Regions from separate parts of the Shewanella sp. HL-SH4 genome, predicted to be linked through region 2. Evidence: predicted binding sites of a transcription regulator. Region 2 holds the regulator's gene; the other holds the start of a gene.
What was found. The regulator LexA, encoded in region 2, represses DNA repair genes until DNA is damaged. The targets are predictions, from matches to a motif close to TACTGTATNNNNATACAGTA.
Positions count from the first base shown of each region.

Region 1 (10,543 bases), 950 kb from region 2:
TACTGTCTAAAACTTGATGTCCGTTATCTTCAAAGTACTTTAAAAAAGCACTTCTTAACTCTGCAGTGGTCTGAAACATGGATGCGTCCTGATATAGAGAATACAAAAGTGTCTAGCTTGCTATACAAGCCAGTAAATGAGGGCATTATATACTGAATTTACGCAAAAATGCGAGATGAGTAAGGCGATTATCATCTGAACAATATTCGATTAGCTTATCGCAAAATATGAGTGCTGTGGCATAAGATTAACAATCTTCTCAATTAGCTTTCAATCTGAATATAGGTGCGTAAACACTCGCTTTAAGGTAATTTGTAGTTAAACAGTCCTTCATATATTACAGCTAGTATTACATCTAGGCTTTAACTTAGGGTTTGTTATGCAAACCAGAATGTTTTAAAAAGGAAAAGTAATGAAGTTTAGCTTTAATGGCGAAGATGCCAGCCAAATTTTTGTCGGCGCATTTGCGCTTGCGGTCCCGATTTCGTTTTCAGAGGAAGCGTGGCGATTAGGTGAAACCCTCCCTTTTTTCAATTTATTAATGCTTTTTTTATTATCGGTTATTTTTCTAGGGCTATATACCTATCAAAGTGTCTTTCAAAATAATATTAGCTCAAGAAAATTAGTGTTTATTTTCCGTATTGTTATCGCTTATCTAATGACAGCATTAGTGGTTGCATTAGTGCTATTTTGTTTAGACAAATTACCCTTTTGGGTAGACCCATTAACATCGTTAAAACGGATAATAGTCATTACTATGCCGGCATCGATGGGCGCCATTGTGGTGGACAGTTTTGATAAAGAATAATGTTATATCGGATGAACTAGAGGCTATTTTATTTGGTTTGTTATTGTTCTGTGGCTAGCGTATCAATCTACTAAAAGAATAAAATTTCAATTGATTTAGTTAGTTATCTAGTTATCTAGTTACTAGTTATCTAGTTATCTAGTTATCTAGTTATCTAGTTATCTAGTTATCTAGTTAGTGGCGGGTAAGTCTAGTCAGTATAGCAAGGATAACAACAGAGTGTTTTTTAACTGAAGCATAAAAAAGTCGCGATACGTAAAATACGCACCGCGACTTAAATCGACACATTAATTGCTAGGATAAATCTTATTTAGAAAACTTCACCGGTTTCTAAATCAATATTTTCATCTGTAGATGATGCTGCTGCGGTACCTGTTCCAGAACCAAGCAACATTTCACGTAATGTCTTATCAATCTCTTGTGCAATCGCTGGATTTTCGGTTAAGAATTTACCGGCATTAGCACGGCCTTGACCAATTTTTTCGCCTTTATAACTGTACCAAGCACCCGCTTTATCAACAAGCTTATGTGCAACACCTAAGTCCACGAGTTCACCAGTACGGTTAATACCTTGACCGTAAAGGATTTGGAATTCAGCTTGCTTAAATGGTGCTGCAATTTTGTTTTTAACCACTTTAACACGGGTTTCGTTACCGACGACTTCATCACCATCTTTAATCGCGCCAGTGCGGCGAATATCTAAACGAACTGAAGCATAAAACTTAAGTGCATTACCACCGGTTGTCGTTTCAGGGCTACCAAACATTACCCCAATTTTCATACGAATTTGGTTAATAAAAATAAGCAAAGTATTTGATTGCTTAAGGTTACCTGCAAGTTTACGCATAGCTTGGCTCATCATACGTGCCGCTAAGCCCATATGCGAATCACCAATTTCACCTTCAATTTCAGCTTTTGGTGTTAACGCAGCAACAGAATCGACAACAATAACGTCTACCGCACCTGAGCGAGTTAAAGCATCACATATTTCTAATGCTTGTTCACCTGTATCTGGTTGTGAACATAATAAGTTATCAATATCTACGCCTAGTTTTTTAGCATAGATAGGATCAAGTGCATGCTCAGCATCAATAAAGGCACATGTTTTACCTTCACGTTGTGCTGCGGCAATAACTTCTAAGGTTAGTGTTGTTTTACCTGATGATTCTGGGCCGTAAATTTCAACAATACGTCCCATTGGTAGTCCACCTGCGCCCAACGCGATGTCCAATGAAAGTGAGCCGGTAGAAATAGTTTCTACATCCATGGTACGGTCTTCGCCCAACTTCATGATAGAGCCTTTACCGAATTGCTTTTCAATTTGGCTTAACACTGCGGCAAGTGCTTTCTCTTTATTTGGATCAACCTTCATTTTCAAACCCTTCCAGGCAATAACTTTGTTCACAATTAATGGTAAAATTGCTGTGTATAATTTAGTTTGTAAGTGTCGTTAATATCGTCACTCATCTCAATATGTTGTTCAGTATACTGTATAGTCATACAGTATCAAGCCCTGAGGTTACTTTTTTTTATTTATTAATAAAATCATAAATTTAGTAATTTCACGTCAATATAATGAATTTGTATTTCTCCAACAGGGGCAAATTTTGTTAAGATTAGCCGCTATAAAAATCCCATGCTAATTCCCCGAATGCTTAATGAATTACCACAGATGAACAAAAAGAGTATTACACAGCCCATGACTGAAATTGTTAGCTTAGATTTAGAAAAACATACTCCGATGATGCGTCAATATTTGACAATGAAAGCCGCTCATCCTGACATGCTGTTGTTCTATAGAATGGGGGATTTCTATGAGCTATTTTATGATGATGCTAAAAAAGCCTCTGAAATGCTTGGTATTTCATTAACTGCACGGGGTAAAAGCGGTGGTGACCCGATCCCAATGGCTGGCCTGCCTTACCATGCGGTAGAGGGCTATTTGGCTAAGTTAGTACAAATAGGTCAATCGGTCGCGATATGTGAGCAGATTGGCGATCCCGTGACTTCAAAGGGTCCAGTTGATCGCCAAGTTGTCCGTATCGTCACCCCGGGAACATTGACAGATGAAGCCTTATTACAAGAGCGTCAGGATAATTTATTAGCCGCGCTTTACGAGGGTAAAGTCGGTTACGGCTTTGCCACATTAGATATCTCTTCTGGCCGTTTTGTTATTTCAGAATTAGATTCAAGAGAAGCACTAGAAGCAGAGATCCAACGTACACGACCAGCGGAATTACTTTACAGTGAAGACTTCACTGACATGATACTCATCAATCACTTAAAAGGAATTCGCCGTAGACCTGAATGGGAGTTTGATTACGACACTTGTGTCAATTTATTATTAACTCAATTTGGCACGAAAGACTTGCATGGCTTTGGCATCAACGATGCTCGTTTAGCACTACAAGCGGCCGGCTGTTTGATGCAATATGTTAAAGACACTCAAAAAACAGCATTGCCACATATCAACTCTATTGTACGTTTTAATCAAGCTGACTCGATTATTTTAGATGCTGCCACCAGACGAAACCTAGAGCTAACCCAGAATCTTTCAGGCGGACGTGAAAACACGCTTTCATGGGTATTAGATAATACGGCAACCCCCATGGGGAGTCGCATGCTACAACGTTGGATCCACCAACCACTGCGCGATCGTAAACTGATAACCCAACGCCATAATGCGGTGCAAGAATTGATCGAACAGGATTTGTACCCTGTTTTACATGAACAACTGAAATCGCTTGGTGATATAGAACGAATAATGGCACGTTTGGCATTAAGAAGTGCCCGCCCACGTGACTTTGCTCGACTTAAACAAGCATTAGGCTTATTGCCAGAAATTAAACACACACTGCAAATCTGCCAACAGCCACAGATGACTAATTTGGCTACCCTATTAGGTGAGTTTCCAAATGAACATGATTTACTGACACGGGCAATTATTGATAACCCACCGGTATTAATCCGGGATGGCGGCGTAATCAAAGATGGTTATAACACTGAGTTAGACGAATGGCGTAGATTAAGTGAAGGAGCCACTGATTACCTGGCTGAAATGGAAGCACGCGAGAAACAGCAAACTGGTATAAATACTTTGAAGGTGGGTTATAACCGCGTTCATGGCTATTACATTGAAGTGAGTCGACTACAAGCAGATCGTGTTCCGATTCATTATCAACGCCGACAAACATTAAAAGGTACAGAGCGTTACATCACCCCCGAGCTTAAAGAACACGAAGAGAAAGTACTTTCAAGCCAAGGTAAAGCGCTAGCATTAGAAAAACGTCTTTGGGAAGAGCTGTTTGACCTACTGCTACCTAAACTTCATGAGCTACAACAATTTGCCAACGCGGCTGCCGAACTTGATGTAATCAGTAACTTTGCAGAACGAGCTGAAACCTTATCCTATCATTGCCCTACAATGACCAATGATATTGGAATTACTATTGAAGCAGGACGCCATCCTGTGGTCGAAAAGGTCAGTCAAAAACCCTTTATTGCCAACCCTGTAAATCTATCACCTGCGCGAAAAATGCTGATTGTGACCGGACCTAACATGGGCGGTAAATCAACCTATATGCGTCAAGTCGCGCTAATCACCTTGATGGCTCATATCGGTTGTTTTGTGCCAGCACAAAGTGCAAAAGTTGGTCATATAGATCGTATTTTCACCCGTATTGGTGCCTCTGATGACCTAGCATCAGGGCGGTCAACCTTTATGGTTGAAATGACCGAAACGGCTAATATTCTTCATAATGCCAGCAAGCAAAGTTTAGTATTAATGGATGAAATTGGTCGGGGGACATCGACTTATGATGGTTTATCTCTAGCCTGGTCAGCTGCTGAATATCTTGCCCAAAAAGTGGGGGCTCTGACCTTATTTGCAACTCATTATTTTGAGCTTACACAATTGCCAGAATTAATCGATGGCGTGGTTAATGTCCATTTGGATGCCATTGAACATCAAGATACGATCGCCTTTATGCATGCTGTACAAGATGGTGCAGCGAGTAAAAGTTACGGTCTGCAGGTTGCAGCTTTAGCAGGTATTCCTCAGCAGGTGATCAGTGCTGCTAAACATAAACTGCATCAATTAGAAAGTCGCGATGATAAAACGGATATTAATCTTAATACATCGGCACAAATGAGCTTAAGTATGCCACAAATTGATTACTCCCCTCTGGCTGAGAAGTTAGCATTTATTAATCCAGACGAGTTAACCCCCAAACAAGCGCTAGATTATTTATATCAATTAAAGCAATTAGCTAAGTCTATATAAAACTAAAACGCCATATGAAATGTCATATGGCGTTTTGAGATATTATCACTCTCTGCAAACAAATTAATCTTGAAAAAGCGCTTCAACTGACAGGCCTTGCTGACCTAATATATCTTTGAGACGTTTTAATGCTTCAACTTGAATTTGGCGCACTCTTTCCCGGGTTAAGCCAATTTCAGCACCGACATTTTCAAGCGTTGATGGCTCGTAGCCTAATAAACCAAATCGACGGGCAAGTACTTCACGCTGTTTGGTATTTAATTCGTTTAACCAACCCACTATAGAATTAGATAAATCTTCATCTTGAACGCGGTGATCAGGTCCTACTGAGTCATCATCGGCAATCACATCGAGTAAGGCACTATCATTGTCACCACCAATGGGCATATCTACTGAGGTGATACGCTCATTGAGCTTAAGCATTCTGCTTACATCACCGGTAGAGACATCTAATTTTTCAGCGATTTCTTCAGCGGTTGGCTCATGATCTAATTTTTGCGCAAGTTGTCTAGCGGTACGAAGGTAAACATTTAATTCTTTTACAACATGAATAGGTAAGCGAATAGTGCGCGTTTGATTCATGATGGCACGCTCGATGGTCTGACGGATCCACCAAGTCGCATAAGTTGAAAAACGGAAACCTCGTTCAGGATCAAATTTTTCAACCGCTCGGATCAGTCCTAGGTTACCTTCTTCAATCAGGTCAAGTAAGGCTAAACCGCGATTATTATATCTTCGGGCGATTTTAACGACGAGACGAAGATTACTTTCGATCATTCGGTTACGAGATTTTGCGCAACCCTTGAGGGCTTTACGTGAAAAGAAGACTTCTTCCTCTGCGGTAAGCAGTGGCGAAAAACCAATTTCACCTAAATATAATTGAGTGGCATCTAAATTTTTGTGTAAGTCATCTTGGACTTTTTCTTCAATGTCTAATTGTTGAACTAACGTATCAGTAGTTACAACGTCTTGTGGTTCTTTAGCTTGATCAACAGATTGTTCTGCTATGGCAGTACTTTTTTTCTGGCTCATAATTGCTCTCCCAAACCTTAATTGTGATGTTTAAAATCTACACTTGATCATCCTCCGTTATTAATGTGACTAAACAATTACTGCTTAGGTAGATATCGTAATGGGTTTACTGACTTACCATGATGGCGAATTTCAAAATGTAGCATCACTTGGTTTGCCCCGGTACTGCCCATTTTTGCAACTGTTTGGCCTGCGCTAACATATTGCTTTTCTTTAACCAGAATCCTGTCGGCGTGTGCATAGGCACTTAGATATTCATCGTTATGTTTGATAATCACTAAGTTTCCGTATCCACGTAACGCATCTCCTGCGTAAACGACTCTCCCATCTGCCGCAGCTTGTATAATATCGCCACGGTTTCCTGCAATCTTTATTCCTTGATTGCCTTGCTCGCTAGAAGAGAAATAACCTACTATTTTTCCTTTTACGGGCCAGTACCACTTCTGCACCTTACTGGGTAAATCTGCTATCAGTGAACTTTCAGTTTGGTTAATTTTATGTTGGGTAGTTGTTACAGAATACGCAGGCTTAGCTTTGTGATCAAGATCTTTTTTCACTGTTGTTACATTTACTATTTGGCTAGGCTCTATGCGGGTTTGCTGTCTATCTAAATTAGAATCTTTACTCAAATTCGGACCTGAGTAAGGTAATGTTGCAGCCTGAGATGTTACAACTGATGTATTATAGTTATTATTTTTTGCCGTACTATTTACTGACAAATTCGTTAATTCAATCTTCTGGCCTGGGTAAATAGTATAAGGCATCTTAAGATTGTTCAGTCTTGCGACTTCGGTGAAATTACGCCCAGCACCCCAAGAAATAGAGTAAAGAGTGTCACCTTTTTTAACTATATAGGCAGAATTGGCCAATGAACCGCGATCATATTTGGGGTTATAAGTATTAGATGAAATATTTTCAACTGGTGCAGGCTGACTCGCCTGAAAGCTACATCCAGATACAATTATCGATAATACGAAAAGTCGAAGCAAAAGCGAACACATCAAATACAATCCTTTAAGCTGAATAGCACGAAGATAAACTTATGCTAGATCGCCATTAACTAATGGCACAAATTTGACCGCTTCAATCACTTGAGATGTAAATTCATCCCCAAGGCGGGTTATTTTCAGCAATTGTTGGGTATCGTCACCAACAGGAATAATTAATACTCCTCCTTCTGCAAGTTGCTCTAATAACGCTTGCGGCACACTCGCGGCGGCGGCAGTCACCATAATGCCATTAAATGGACCGCGATTACTCCATCCTTTCCAACCATCACCATACTTAAAAGAAACGTTATGAAGATCTAACTTTTTTAATCTTTGCCTTGCTTGAATTTGCAAAGACTTAATACGTTCTATAGTGCAAAGCTCTGGCACTAACTGCGCTAACACCGCGGCTTGATAACCTGAGCCTGTGCCGATCTCTAACACTCGTTGTGGTTTGGTCTGCAATAATAGCTCGGTCATTCTTGCGACAATATAAGGCTGTGATATTGTTTGGCCTTGCCCGATAGGTAAAGCGGTATTCTCATAAGCTTTATGCGCAAGTGCGTTATCAAGAAATAATTCTCGTGGTGTATTGGCTACAGCATCAAGTATTGCTGGTGACTTAATCCCCGACTCAGCCAGTTTTTTAGCTAAATTTACTGCTCGCGCAGATGAAACTCCTGTCATATTTTCGTTACCCAGTCAGCTAACTTTGTTAATTGATTATAAGCCGTTAAATCAACAGTCAATGGCGTGATCGAAACGTATCCATCGGCAACAGCACCAAAATCGGTTCCCTCACCAGAATCTTGCTCAGCGCCGACTGGGCCAAGCCAATATATATCCTTGCCTGCAGGGTCTTGGGTTTTAACCATTCCTTCGGCTTTATGGCGGGCGCCAAGTCGGGTGACTTTAATGCCCTTAATTTGCTCAAGCGGTAAATCAGGTACATTTACATTTAAAATTTGATTCGATTCAATAGGATGCGTGAGTAAATTTTTAACTATTCTGGTAGCATAATCAGCAGCGCTTTGATAATGCTGCAAATTTTTACCTACTAATGAAATCGCAATTGCAGGTAGTCCTAAAAAACGGCCTTCCATCGCCGCTGCAACGGTGCCTGAATATAAAGTATCATCTCCCATATTCGCACCGGCATTAATGCCCGATACGACAATATCAGGTTCAACTTTGCATAATTGCCTAATGGCTAAATGGACACAATCAGTTGGTGTACCATTAACTGAAACATACCCATTAACTAACTCATTTATTCTTAATGGGTTAGTTAAGGTTAACGAGTTACTTGCACCGGAACAATTTCTGTCGGGAGCCACAGTTAACACCTTTGCGAACGCGTTAAGCGCATCACTTAATGCAATTATTCCAGGTGCATTAACACCATCGTCGTTACTGACAAGAATATTGATCATTTGAGTTGATTCATCCATTTAGTCATTAAGCTTACGAGATGGCTTGCGCTTGCTGATCTGCAACCATGTTTTTCCACTGTTCATCTTTGATATCTTGGTAGTCGACTAACTCACGTAATACCGATGTAGCGTAGCTTCCGGCAGGTAACATAAACTCAATAGTGCAAACATCACCATCAACCCGTAATTTCATTGCCTGCGGCTTTAATAATAACAAGCGCCGCTCTTGACTAAGCCCTGCATTTTCAAGCCCGTGCAAATCATCTTCAAACTCTGCTATCGCAGCCGCTTCCATGGTAGCAGCTTCAGTCAAAGCAAGTGGTTGCCCTCGTCCCCATAATGGGACTGAAAAACCAATATCCTCTTCCTCTAAACGTTTCAGTAGTAATTCATCCCACTGCTCGGCGACAAAATAACTCTTGCTGCCCGCTAACATGACGCAATCTCCAGCTAAAGGCTTGAGCAGATGATGCTGAAGACGGTAAGAGGCAACCTGATTAAATATGTATGATCGCACCGCAGATAAGTACATGCTTTTCTTCGATCTATCGTGCACTTTACGCGCACCCGACAGCATTTGCCTACCTTGCTCTAAATTTTTACCATTGTGACCAAAGCGTTGCTCACCAAAATAATTAGGCACTCCAAGGGCTGCAATTTGATTAAACCTTTGTTGCAGGGCGTCGATGTTAGTCACATTACGCAGCGTTAGGGTAAAACGATTACCCAGTAGGGCACCAATACGCAGTTTTTTACCGTGACGCGCACTGGATAAAATAGTCAGTTGATCACTGTTAAGCTGTTGCCAATCGGGTGTTTCTTTTCCAGGAATACGAATACCAAACCACTGTTCAGTTTGGGCATTTTTGTCTTTTTGACCCGCATAAGTCACTTCTTTTGGATGAACTTTAGCAAATTTCGCCAGCACTTCAGCCACATGCCCAGTATTGAGGCCATCTTTGCGAATATGCAGCATATGGTGCTCACCCTCACCAGTAGGTGAAAAAGGGAGAATCTCCTCTACGATGAAATCACTATTATGAGTACGTAAGTCAGCGGTACTGGTTGGTTTTCCATATAAATAATACAGATCAGTTATCATTTTTATTATTCCTATTTCTGTATCATTAATACAACAGATTCAACAGCTATGCCTTCTTTACGTCCAGTAAAACCTAACTTTTCTGTGGTAGTTGCTTTGACGTTAATATCGTCGATGGGTGTTTGTAAATCGAGTGCTAAACACTGTCGAATAGCTTCGACATGAGGCGCCATTTTCGGGGCCTGTGCAATCACAGTCACGTCCAAGTTACCGATTTTGTAACCCTTTTTCAACGCTAACTCATAACAATGACGAAGCAATACACGGCTATCGGCACCTGCATACTCGGCATCGGTATCGGGAAAGTGTTTGCCTATATCACCCAATGCCATCGCCCCTAAAATAGCATCACTGACAGCATGTAAAATTACATCGCCATCTGAATGTGCAATAAGACCTGTTTCATATGGCACAATCACACCACCAAGAATAAGTGGCTTATCTGCACCAAATTTATGCACATCAAAACCATGACCAATACGCATTTTCATTTTGTTATCCTGTCTATTCTGATATTGATTGCTGCTGCAGAAAAAGTTGAGCCAGCTGTAAATCATCGGGATGAGTAATTTTGATATTATCAAATCGTCCCGGTACTAAACCCGGCCAAATACCAGCCCATTCCATGGCACTGGCTTCATCTGTAATTGTGGCTTTAGCCTGCAATGCGTGCTTAAGGTTTTGTTTTAAGGTTAATACTGGAAACAACTGCGGTGTTAATGCATGCCATAATTGAACCCTGTCGACAGTGTGTTGAATAGTGCCATCAGCATTTGAGCGCTTCATCGTATCTCTTACCGGCGCGGCTAAAATTGCCCCTTGCGGGAACTCATCTATAGCATTAATTAGCTTATCAATATCTTTGTGAGTGATACACGGCCTTGCAGCATCGTGGAC
Region 1 is NZ_CP195037.1:928,398-938,940, forward strand. Features, by position in the region: gene alaS (alanine--tRNA ligase) at 1-79, opposite strand, end outside; gene ACRWQL_RS05045 (DUF2391 family protein) at 413-808, shown strand; gene recA (recombinase RecA) at 1,119-2,180, opposite strand; gene mutS (DNA mismatch repair protein MutS) at 2,508-5,090, shown strand; gene rpoS (RNA polymerase sigma factor RpoS) at 5,154-6,122, opposite strand; gene ACRWQL_RS05065 (peptidoglycan DD-metalloendopeptidase family protein) at 6,200-7,123, opposite strand; gene ACRWQL_RS05070 (protein-L-isoaspartate(D-aspartate) O-methyltransferase) at 7,163-7,798, opposite strand; gene surE (5'/3'-nucleotidase SurE) at 7,795-8,544, opposite strand; gene truD (tRNA pseudouridine(13) synthase TruD) at 8,576-9,643, opposite strand; gene ispF (2-C-methyl-D-erythritol 2,4-cyclodiphosphate synthase) at 9,658-10,137, opposite strand; gene ispD (2-C-methyl-D-erythritol 4-phosphate cytidylyltransferase) at 10,151-10,543, opposite strand, start outside.
Region 1: recA (recombinase RecA) is a predicted target of LexA. The motif match lies at 2,295-2,314, and genes of this name have one in related genera.

Region 2 (10,543 bases):
ACACCTTGTGCATTATCTTCCGCAACTTGAGCTTCAGCGGCGACTATTCTAGCCTCTTCTGCAGCTTGAGCCTCAGCGGCGACTATTCTAGCTTCTTCGGCAGCTTGAGCTTCCGCAGCAATTATTTTAGCCTCTTCTGCAGCTTGAGCCTCAGCGGCGACTATTCTAGCTTCTTCGGCAGCTTGAGCTTCAGCGGCGACTATTCTAGCTTCTTCGGCAGCTTGAGCTTCAGCGGCGACTATTTTAGCCTCTTCGGCAGCTTGAGCTTCAACGGCTACTATTCTGGCCTCTTCGGCAGCTTGAGCTTCAGCAGCAATTATTTTAGCCTCTTCTGCAGCTTGAGCCTCAGCCGCGACTATTCTAGCCTCTTCGGCAGCTTGAGCTTCAGCGACTGCTATTCTGGCCTCTTCGGCAGCTTGCGCTTCAGCGGCAATTATTTTAGCCTCTTCTGCAGCTTGAGCTTCAGCGGCAATTATTCTAGCCTCTTCGGCAGCTTGCGCCTCAGCGGCAATTTTTGCATCACTCACTTGCGCTTGAGTAGCATCATCTTGAATACTTTCTTGAGCAACGTCTTGGACGACTTCTTTGGAGGTTTCAACTACCTCTTGCTCGTTCTTGTCTTTACGAAACCACGAGAAAAAACCTTTCTTTGCCATGTTTACTACCAGTGCTCAATATAAAATAAGTTCAATTACAGCGATTTTTTTACGCCAATATGGGTTATTGGAGAATACTCAGTATTTTGGTTGAGTTTAATATAAAATATCAGCTGTTTAGGGTGAGCATAGTCTACCACTTTCTTTTTCTTTGTTCAGACAAAATCACGGGGAACACATGGCACGACAAAATAGCAGTAGTGGGCAGGTCAGAATTATTTCTGGACAATGGCGTTCTCGTAAGCTGCCGATCCATGATTTAGAAGGCTTACGCCCTACCACAGACCGTGTGCGTGAAACTTTATTTAACTGGCTATCGGTTGATATTCGGGGCGCTCGAGTATTAGATTGTTTTGCCGGAAGCGGGGCATTAAGCCTAGAGTCGTTATCACGTTATGCCGAATTTGCGTTAATGTTTGAATTACAAAAAAGTGCTGCCAACCAACTGACCAAAAATCTGCACACCCTTAACTGCATCAATGCCAAAGTGATTAATGGTGATAGTTTGCAGTTATTAGCTAAAGGAACAGATCAAGGTTTTGATGTGGTTTATATTGACCCTCCCTTTCGTAAAGGTTTGGCCAAACAGACTATAGAGTTATTAATGGCCCATGGTTGGTTAAATAACGATGCACTCATTTATCTTGAAACTGAAACCGATCTTACTGATCTGGTTATTCCCTCAAGCTGGTTACCACTGAAACAAAAAACAGCGGGACAAGTGAGTTACCGTTTGTATGCTTATCAACCAGTACCATAAACTCACTCAATACCGTTAAGCACACTTTAAATAATCATCCATAAAAAAACCTCGTTCACTTGAACGAGGTTTTTTTATTAAGTAGCCTAAGCCAAGTTACTTTTTAGGGTAAGGATGGGCGACACCTTTATGGCAATCAACACAGGTTTTTCTGTCTTCGGGTGCTTTTTTGAAATTATTTTCATGCATTTTTTTCGCCATCTTCTTCATGCCTTCTGGCTGATTCTCATAGATGCGAGTATGGCAATGACGACAGTTAGCTGAATCATTAGATTTGAAATACTTTAATGCTAGGTCTGCTTGCTCTTTACGGTTTTCATCTAACCATGCTTGAGTATTGAAATCATCTATCATGATAAAACCGTATAAATCTTTAGAAACGATGATTTTTTTGATCAAGTAATCAACTGGGCCATGGGGTAAATGGCAATCTTGGCATTGCACTGTTACACCTGCATTGCCACCACCATGAGCTGACGCTAATACTTCATCCTTTAAAGAATGATTACTATGACAAGACATACAGAAAGCATCTGTACTTGTTGCATGTAAGGTTTGCTGAGTTGCAAAATAGCCAACTACACCTAAAATCACACCGACTAAAATCAGTACGATAATGGAATATTTTGTGCTTGGTTTAAATAGGGTTCGCCAGTTCATCACACATCTCCGTTTTACAACATTTTATATATTATTAATTTTGAGTAAGTGTAGAGTGTTGTGGCACGAAAAAAGCTGATATGCCTCTAGATTTAGGTAATAGGTAGAATTCATCACTTAAACTTTGAAGCTGATCAATAATTGACTAACTATTACTCACTCAAACCTTAAACTAAACTTAATACAACGGAGGTTGCTTAACAACAAGACACGAAATATCAACAGTATAATTGCAACACAGATCTCATTTTATGCCATGACCCGCTAATTTAATTATTTATGTTGAGCCAAAATATGCTGTTTTTCACGGGCTAGTATAAGCATCTTCCAGCCACCCCACAGCATTATCCCCCCACCTACAAGGATCATGGCGTAAATGATTTGTTGATCCGCCAACATAGGTAAAAAGTTTTTATCAAAGCCAGCAAATATGCCATACAAGCCTAAGCCAAACAGAAGGCTGCCTGGAAAATCAATAATGGCAATCATCAGCATTTTACGATCAATCGCTTTTAGTTGTGTTAGTAGCAGATCTGACATAACAATTTCATCCTTAAATTAAAAAATTAACAAATTAACAAATTAACAAATTAACAAATTAACAAATTAACAAATTAACAAATTAACAAATTAACAAATTAACATAGCAATAAAAACAATATGTTATCAACAAGTTTATTTGTTTTATGTTTCATCTGCCTTATAACATGGGAGGGTAACGTAATGATTAAAACATGCCTCCTTCATTTTTAATTCTTAACATAGGGTTTCACGTATCTTATTGCCCACAGTTAAGCTACAAAATGCCATAAATGCAAAAAGTCTTCCGAAGAAGACTTTTTATTATGTAAGCCTGTCAAAAACCTACTGGTAAACCGGTAAAATATCCGCCATGGCCAACAAGTGACACGTTGCCGTTAATGCCCCAAATAACACCACAATCATGATCAACATATTGCCTCCTGGTACTTTAAAGCTTTGGCTATTTGGATAGAGCTGACGGGTTTTATAAGCCAATAGTGCAGGTACAATAACCGCCCAAATGGTTGCGGCTAAAGCTGCAAAACCGATAGCCATTAAAAAACCATTAGGAAAGAGTAACCCTAATACTGTTGGTGGAATAAACGTAATTGCTGCGGTTTTTAATCGACCAGTACGTGAATCATCAAAACCAAATAAATCAGCTAGGTAATCGAATAAGCCTAATGTCACCCCTAAGAAAGATGAGGCAACCGCTAAGTTGGCAAACAAGGTCAGTACGCGTGATAAATTTTCGCTGGCGATGGATTCAGATAAGGCCGCCACTAATACCCCCATATTACCGCCTTGGGCAATAATATCTGAGAACATAGCACGAGAAATATTACCCATAGTGACCACTAACCAACAAGCATAAATCACCAAGGCAATGGTTGTGCCTAGGACGATAGCTTTTACAATGGTTTTGGCATCTTTACCGTAATATTTAACCAGACTGGGTACATTGCCATGGTAACCAAAACTGGCCAGGCCAAATGGCAATGCAGCCAGCATATAAGGTAAATAACGAGCTTCACCGTCGGGCTCAAACAATCGACTTGGCTCTATTTCAATTAATAAGTTACCCGTAGCTAAAAAGAAAGTGATCACCATACCACCAAGCATAATGGTGGTAATGCGATCAACAGCTTTAGTGCTGATTAACACAATAAGTGCTAGCACCAATGCAAACACTAATCCGGCGATACTTTGCGGTAAGCTGATGCCAATAGCCTGCAGACTATGATTAACAATCGAGCCACCGCCACTAATATAAGCGTAAGTTAGGATGTACAACACAAAAGCAATTGATAAACCATTGACTATTCGACCAAATTGCCCAAGTGTATCACGCGTTAACGTGTCAAAACTGGCCCCAGGTTCAAAATGTAAATTGGCTTCTAGCAATAGTAAGCCAGACATCAGCATACAAAACCAAATACCCACTAGCATCAATAAGGAATAACTAAACCACATGCCTGCCCCAACAACAGGTAACGAGAACATTCCCGCGCCAACAGTCGTACCAGCAATAATCATTGCCCCACCAATAAGAGACTTACTTTTGGGGCTATTTTTAGCCGCATTCATGTGGTTTGCCATTAATTTAAATGCTCCGCGTTTACGCTATCTTGAATGGTTTGTCGCACTGATGGACGTAATAATCCATTCGCGTGGTCGCGTATACGGAACACTTCATCTAATGGCTCACGACTGCATAAATAACCTAGCTCTTTTAGTTTCACGCTCAGGGTATTGTACAATTTTTTATCGTAGAACTCTGGTGCAGTAATACCGTGCAACGCCCCTAACCTTTGGGCCAATAAATGGCTGTCTCGTTCAAGCTCTGCACGCTCTAATTCAGGTTTGATCCCTAGCAAGTTAAAGATAATGGCATAACGCTGTAATGTTTCACTGACGGTTTCAGCTAATAGCTCTAACTGGGTGATATTGGCTTGGACAACAACACAACGTTTATCACCACTAATTAAATTCTCCTCAACCATTTGATCAAGCACTAAATCAACATAAGCGGGAAGATCAGCAATACCCATAAATAATTCTGCTTTCATCAGCGGGTAAAAGTCCTCAACCACTGCCAGAATTTGTTCACGATTACATTCTTCATAGCGCACTAAACAACTGGCAATTAAGGAAGGAATAATCATGATATGAATAATGTTATTACGATAATAACTCAAGGTAATAGCATGGTTAGGGTCAATTGCGACAATATCCCCTAATGGGTCTTTTTCTAAGGTAAATTTATTGAGTGATAAGCAATGCTTAACAATGGATGGACCATCACCTTCTGCAACCGATGCATAGTCGGAATAAGGTGCTTGTTTTAACAACTTTAAATAGAAATTTAGCTGACGCTCAAGCTGATGACGTTCTAGCGCATTTTGCTCTGAGGCTAATAACACTAAACTAGTTAGCGTGACTGAACTTGCCGCTGCTGCGCCATTAATGTTGGTCATCACTTGATTGGCTAGAAGATTAACTGCTGGCGTAACCCATGATGGTTTCTGGTCAGGATCTTTGGCAATTTCTTCACGCCAATCAGGAGATTGCTGTTTCAAAAAGTTTTGTAAATTGATTGGCTCGCCAAAGTTTACGTAACCCTGGCCAAAATTACCCAGCTTTCGAATAGCGCCAAATACCTGCCAAAGCGATTCCTTCTCTTTTTTCTTACCACTTAATTCTTTATGGTAAGTAGCCACTTCCATCACGTGGTCATAACCGAGATAAACAGGCACTAACGTCACCGGCCGCTCAATACCACGCAGTACACTGTTAATTGTCATGGCTAACATACCGGTTTTAGGCGCAAGCAATCTACCAGTGCGTGAACGACCACCTTCGGTAAAGTATTCAACGGCGTAGCCCTTAGCAAACAGTTGATCTAAATACTCACGAAAAATAGCGGTATACAGTTTGTTGCCATTAAAACTACGGCGAATGAAAAATGCACCACCACGACGGAACATTGGGCCTGCAGGCCAGAAGTTTAAGTTGATACCGGCTGCAATGTGCGGCGGCACCATACCTTGGTAATACAAAATATAAGACAGCAGTAAATAGTCCATGTGGCTGCGATGACAAGGCACATATACAATTTCATGACCGTCATGATGCAGTTGGCGCACTTGCTCAGCGCCTTTGATGTTAATACCACTGTATAGCTTATTCCATAACCAGGTTAGAAAACGCTCAGCAATACGTACTAAACTATCTGAATAGTCGGCCGCGATTTCGTCCAGATACTCAATCGCAGTTTCACGTGCTTTTTCTTTGGAAATCTTCTTGTTTGCCGCTTCTTCTTCAATGGCCTTATTGATCGATTCAGACTTTAATAACGAAGCAAACAGAGCTTGACGGTTAGGCAGTTGTGGTCCAGTCATAACTTTACGTTGACGGCGAAAATGTACTCGAGCCACCCGAATTAATTTATGGGCAATGGCTTCATCAGTACCATGTTCATCGGCTAAGTAGCGTAATGACATTGCGTTAGAGAACTGCACAAAACTATGGCGACCTAGAAATAGAATCATTAACCATTTACGTAACCAGGTTGGATTCTCACGTTCAAGCACAGCAGCTTTCATCGTGTCATCTTCTTTGCCTGGAGTACGGCCCCAATAAAGACTTACTGGCACAAGTTGGATATCTAGTTCAGGCTGCTGACGGTGGAGCGCTAATAAACTGGTAAAACAGTTTAAAAACTTCTCACCACCCTCACGCTTACCAATAATAGGCTTTCGCCCCTCTAAACAAACAACTCGTGGCACTTTCATACCATCAAGTTGTAATGGCGCATAAGGACTTGGTAAGCCTAAGCCTTGGGTCATTTCGCTTAATGCTGCAGTGTCACTGATCGACTCTGTCTTCATGACATAAACAATGGGCTTGTCTGGATCGAAGTTTAGATCTGCAAATGGGTCATGTGGCACAACTATCGTTTGCACCATCAGCTTTTGCACCCTACGCAGCAGTCTAAGCATGATTGAATCTGGTTTTGACATAATAATATTCGCAATAAAGCCCTTTTAATATGGGCGCATAGGATACCAGAAACTGGTTACCTTTCACTATAGGCTGTACACATCAAACAATGCTTTTAAATTCAAGAACAAATAAATTGAAGCATGCAATTGATACATATAATAAAAAAGCCGTTAAAAATAATAAAATTAAAAAATAATTGGTGAATACTTGCGCAAACACAAACACTGTATATAATGACAGTTACTGTATAGAAAGACAGGAAATAACATGAGACCCTTAACACCACGCCAAGCTGAAATTTTAGAGCTTATTAAAAACAATATCTCTGAAACTGGTATGCCACCTACTCGTGCAGAAATAGCTACGCGCCTAGGTTTCAAAAGCGCAAATGCCGCTGAAGAGCATTTAAAAGCCTTGGCTAAAAAAGGGTTTATTGAAATCATGCCCGGCACATCCCGTGGAATACGATTAACCCAAGAAGATGAACCTGAAGAAACAGGTTTACCTTTAATTGGACAAGTCGCTGCAGGTGAACCTATTTTAGCGCAAGAGCATGTAGAACAATACTATCAAGTTGATCCTAATATGTTTAAACCTGCCGCAAACTTTTTGTTAAGGGTTCGCGGTGACAGCATGAAAAACATCGGCATTTTAGAGGGTGATTTACTCGCCGTTCATAAAATACAGCAAGCCAGAAATGGCCAGGTCGTTGTTGCTCGTGTTGAAGATGATGTGACAGTGAAACGTTTTGAGAAAAAAGGCAATGTCGTATATTTGCACGCTGAAAATGAAGCGTATGCACCTATCGAAGTCGATTTAAGTTACCAAAGCCTCACTATTGAAGGGCTTGCAGTTGGTGTAATTCGTATTGGAGAATGGTTATGAACAAACTAATGGGTACATCCCCTCGTCATCCTGGTTTATGGGTAGATTTGCCAACTGCAGATATTAATTTAGCGCAGCCTATCACCACACTCCAAACCGAAACCAATGGTAAAGTGGAACTCAGTCAATATGCTAGCCAGTTGGCACAACTAAGCCTGCAAGGTCGTTGGATTGTGCTAATTAACCCCGCCAATATTAATTATAAACAGATGTTAGCTAGTGCCGGGGTAAGAATGGACCGCGTATTGTTAGTACATGCGAAGGATGAAATTGAAACACTTTGGGCAATGGAAAAAGCATTAACCAGTGGTACATCAAGTGCCGTTATTTCATGGACTCAACCTTTAGATGCACGCGACAGTCGCCGATTAGAGTTAGTGGCAAAAAGTGCCCGAGCACTAGGTGTCGTTATTGAAGATGTAAGCACTCACTTAGGCACTAATTTGGCAACTAAAGCGATTATTTCATATCAAAATAATGCTGTTAAAACAATTAATTTCACTTCATTTCATTAGTACTAAACGCCGTGTTTACTGAGCCCTGTCTATGTACAGGGCTTTTTTATGCAAACTTTCAGTTAATTAGCTATAAAAGTGATCTTGATCAATGTTTAATCTACAAGTAATGTATTTAACAGGGTTGAAACATTTTTAACCTAATTGAAACGCTACAGTCTAGATTTTATCTGACAGATAAAAGCGTCAAATCAGAATTGATAGGTTCAGTTGTAGGTGCCAGCGTGGTGCACATAAATACAAATCCGTAAGCCTTACACGCTTACAACCACCAGGGTACTTTGAGGTCATCAAGCTTTTTTGGGAACCGAAGAGTTTACATAGAGCAGAGACTTACTGTGTGACTCTTCTTTGTAGTTGCTATTCGCAATTGGCAGAGGAGAAGTCTTGTGAAGCAATGGTTGTATTGTGTAATGGCGGTGTTAATGGCACCTCCACTTGGGGCAAACGAAATGCCCCTCAACATGACAAAGGGTGTAACGAATATCAGTGGCCAGGTTTATGACCTCCATATGATTATTCTTTATATTTGCTGTGCTATTGGTGTTGTGGTGTTCGGGATCATGATTTATTCAATGATCTATCATCGTAAATCCAAAGGCGCGGTCGCGGCAAATTTTCATGAAAGTACCAAAGTAGAAATTGCTTGGACCGTGATCCCATTTGTTATTTTAATTGGTATGGCCATTCCAGCCACTAAAACCCTTATCGCTATGGAAGATCCGTCTGACGCGGACTTAACCATTAAGATCACTGGTTCGCAGTGGAAATGGCATTACAGTTATTTTAATGAAGATGTCGAGTTCTATAGCATTTTATCCACTCCTCGCACCCAAATTGACGGTGATGAAACTAAAAGCGCAACCTACTTATTAGAAGTAGATAAACCTTTGGTACTGCCTCTCAATCGGAAAGTGCGTTTTTTAATGACATCAGATGATGTTATCCACTCTTGGTGGGTTCCAGCTTTTGCGGTTAAAAAGGATGCTAACCCAGGCTTTATTAACGAAGCTTGGACACGAATTGATAAAGCAGGAACTTACCGTGGTCAATGTGCTGAATTATGCGGCAAAGACCATGGATTTATGCCTATTGTGGTTCAGGCGTTGCCTGAAGCGGAATATGATGCGTGGCTTTTAGACCAAAAACAGCTTGCCAATAATGCAGCTGCCGCGGCTCAAGCAGCCTTGTCAGAAACTCTTTCAAAAGAAGAGTTAATGGCCAAAGGCGAACAAATTTACCTCTCTACATGTGCAGCATGTCACCAACCTAATGGTGCAGGCTTACCCGGTGTATTCCCATCTCTTATTGGCAGCCCACTCATTAAGGGGCCTGTCGATGGCCATATTAATATTGTGCTTAATGGTAAGCCTGGAACAGCAATGCAATCATTTGCAAAACAGTTAACCGCCAAAGATATTGCCGCGGTTGTCACCTATGAGCGTAATGCTTGGGGGAACGACTCCGGTGATGTTATTCAGGCTGTTGATGTAAGCAATGTTGCCAGTGGTATTAATGCAGCAGAACCTAATCCAGCAAATACCAGCACTCAAGCAGTTGTATCTGCCGAACCATCTGAGCAAGTCAATGCTGCAGTTACCAAAGCTGTCGACATTGTCGCCGAGGTGAAAGAGGTAGATTTGACGGAATTAACTTATGAGCAGTTAATGACCGAAGGTCTACAGGTATACACATCGTCTTGTGCAGCTTGTCATCAAGCAACAGGTGCAGGTTTACCTGGTGCGTTCCCATCATTGATTGGTAGTCCCATAATTACTGGCCCTGTTGATGCGCATATCAATATCGTTCACAACGGTAAACCCGGCACTGCGATGCAAGCTTTCGCCAGTTCATTATCACCTCGCCAAATGGCAGCGGTGATCACTTACGAGCGTAATGCATGGGGTAACAACTCAGGCGATACGGTGCAAGCAGCCGATGTCAATAGCCATGGACAGTAGGGGATAATTAATGAGTACATCTACGCACGATACTGCAGTCCATGACGACCATCATCATGGTGCCCCTAAGGGCATTATGCGCTGGCTGCTAACCACTAACCATAAAGACATCGGCTCTTTGTATTTATGGTTTAGTTTTATTATGTTTCTAACTGGCGGTGCCATGGCAATGGTGATCCGCGCTGAGTTATTTCAACCAGGCTTACAGCTAGTTGAACCTAACTTTTTCAATCAAATGACCACAGTTCATGGCCTTATCATGGTATTTGGTGCTGTTATGCCAGCCTTTACCGGCTTAGCTAACTGGCTAATACCTATGATGATTGGTGCGCCAGATATGGCATTACCTCGCATGAACAACTGGAGTTTTTGGATTTTACCCTTCGCCTTTACCATGTTACTTAGCACATTATTTATGGAAGGCGGTGGACCTAACTTTGGGTGGACATTCTACGCGCCTTTATCTACGACCTACAGTCCAGATAGCACAGCACTGTTTGTGTTCTCGATACACATTATGGGGATTAGCTCGATTATGGGCGCAATCAACGTGATTGTGACCATAGTTAATATGCGCGC
Region 2 is NZ_CP195037.1:1,882,631-1,893,173, forward strand. Features, by position in the region: gene ftsY (signal recognition particle-docking protein FtsY) at 1-656, opposite strand, end outside; gene rsmD (16S rRNA (guanine(966)-N(2))-methyltransferase RsmD) at 835-1,416, shown strand; gene ACRWQL_RS09185 (NapC/NirT family cytochrome c) at 1,513-2,076, opposite strand; gene ACRWQL_RS09190 (hypothetical protein) at 2,350-2,616, opposite strand; gene mtr (tryptophan permease) at 2,941-4,197, opposite strand; gene plsB (glycerol-3-phosphate 1-O-acyltransferase PlsB) at 4,197-6,620, opposite strand; gene lexA (transcriptional repressor LexA) at 6,871-7,488, shown strand; gene ACRWQL_RS09210 (cell division inhibitor SulA) at 7,485-8,003, shown strand; gene coxB (cytochrome c oxidase subunit II) at 8,393-9,964, shown strand; gene ctaD (cytochrome c oxidase subunit I) at 9,975-10,543, shown strand, end outside.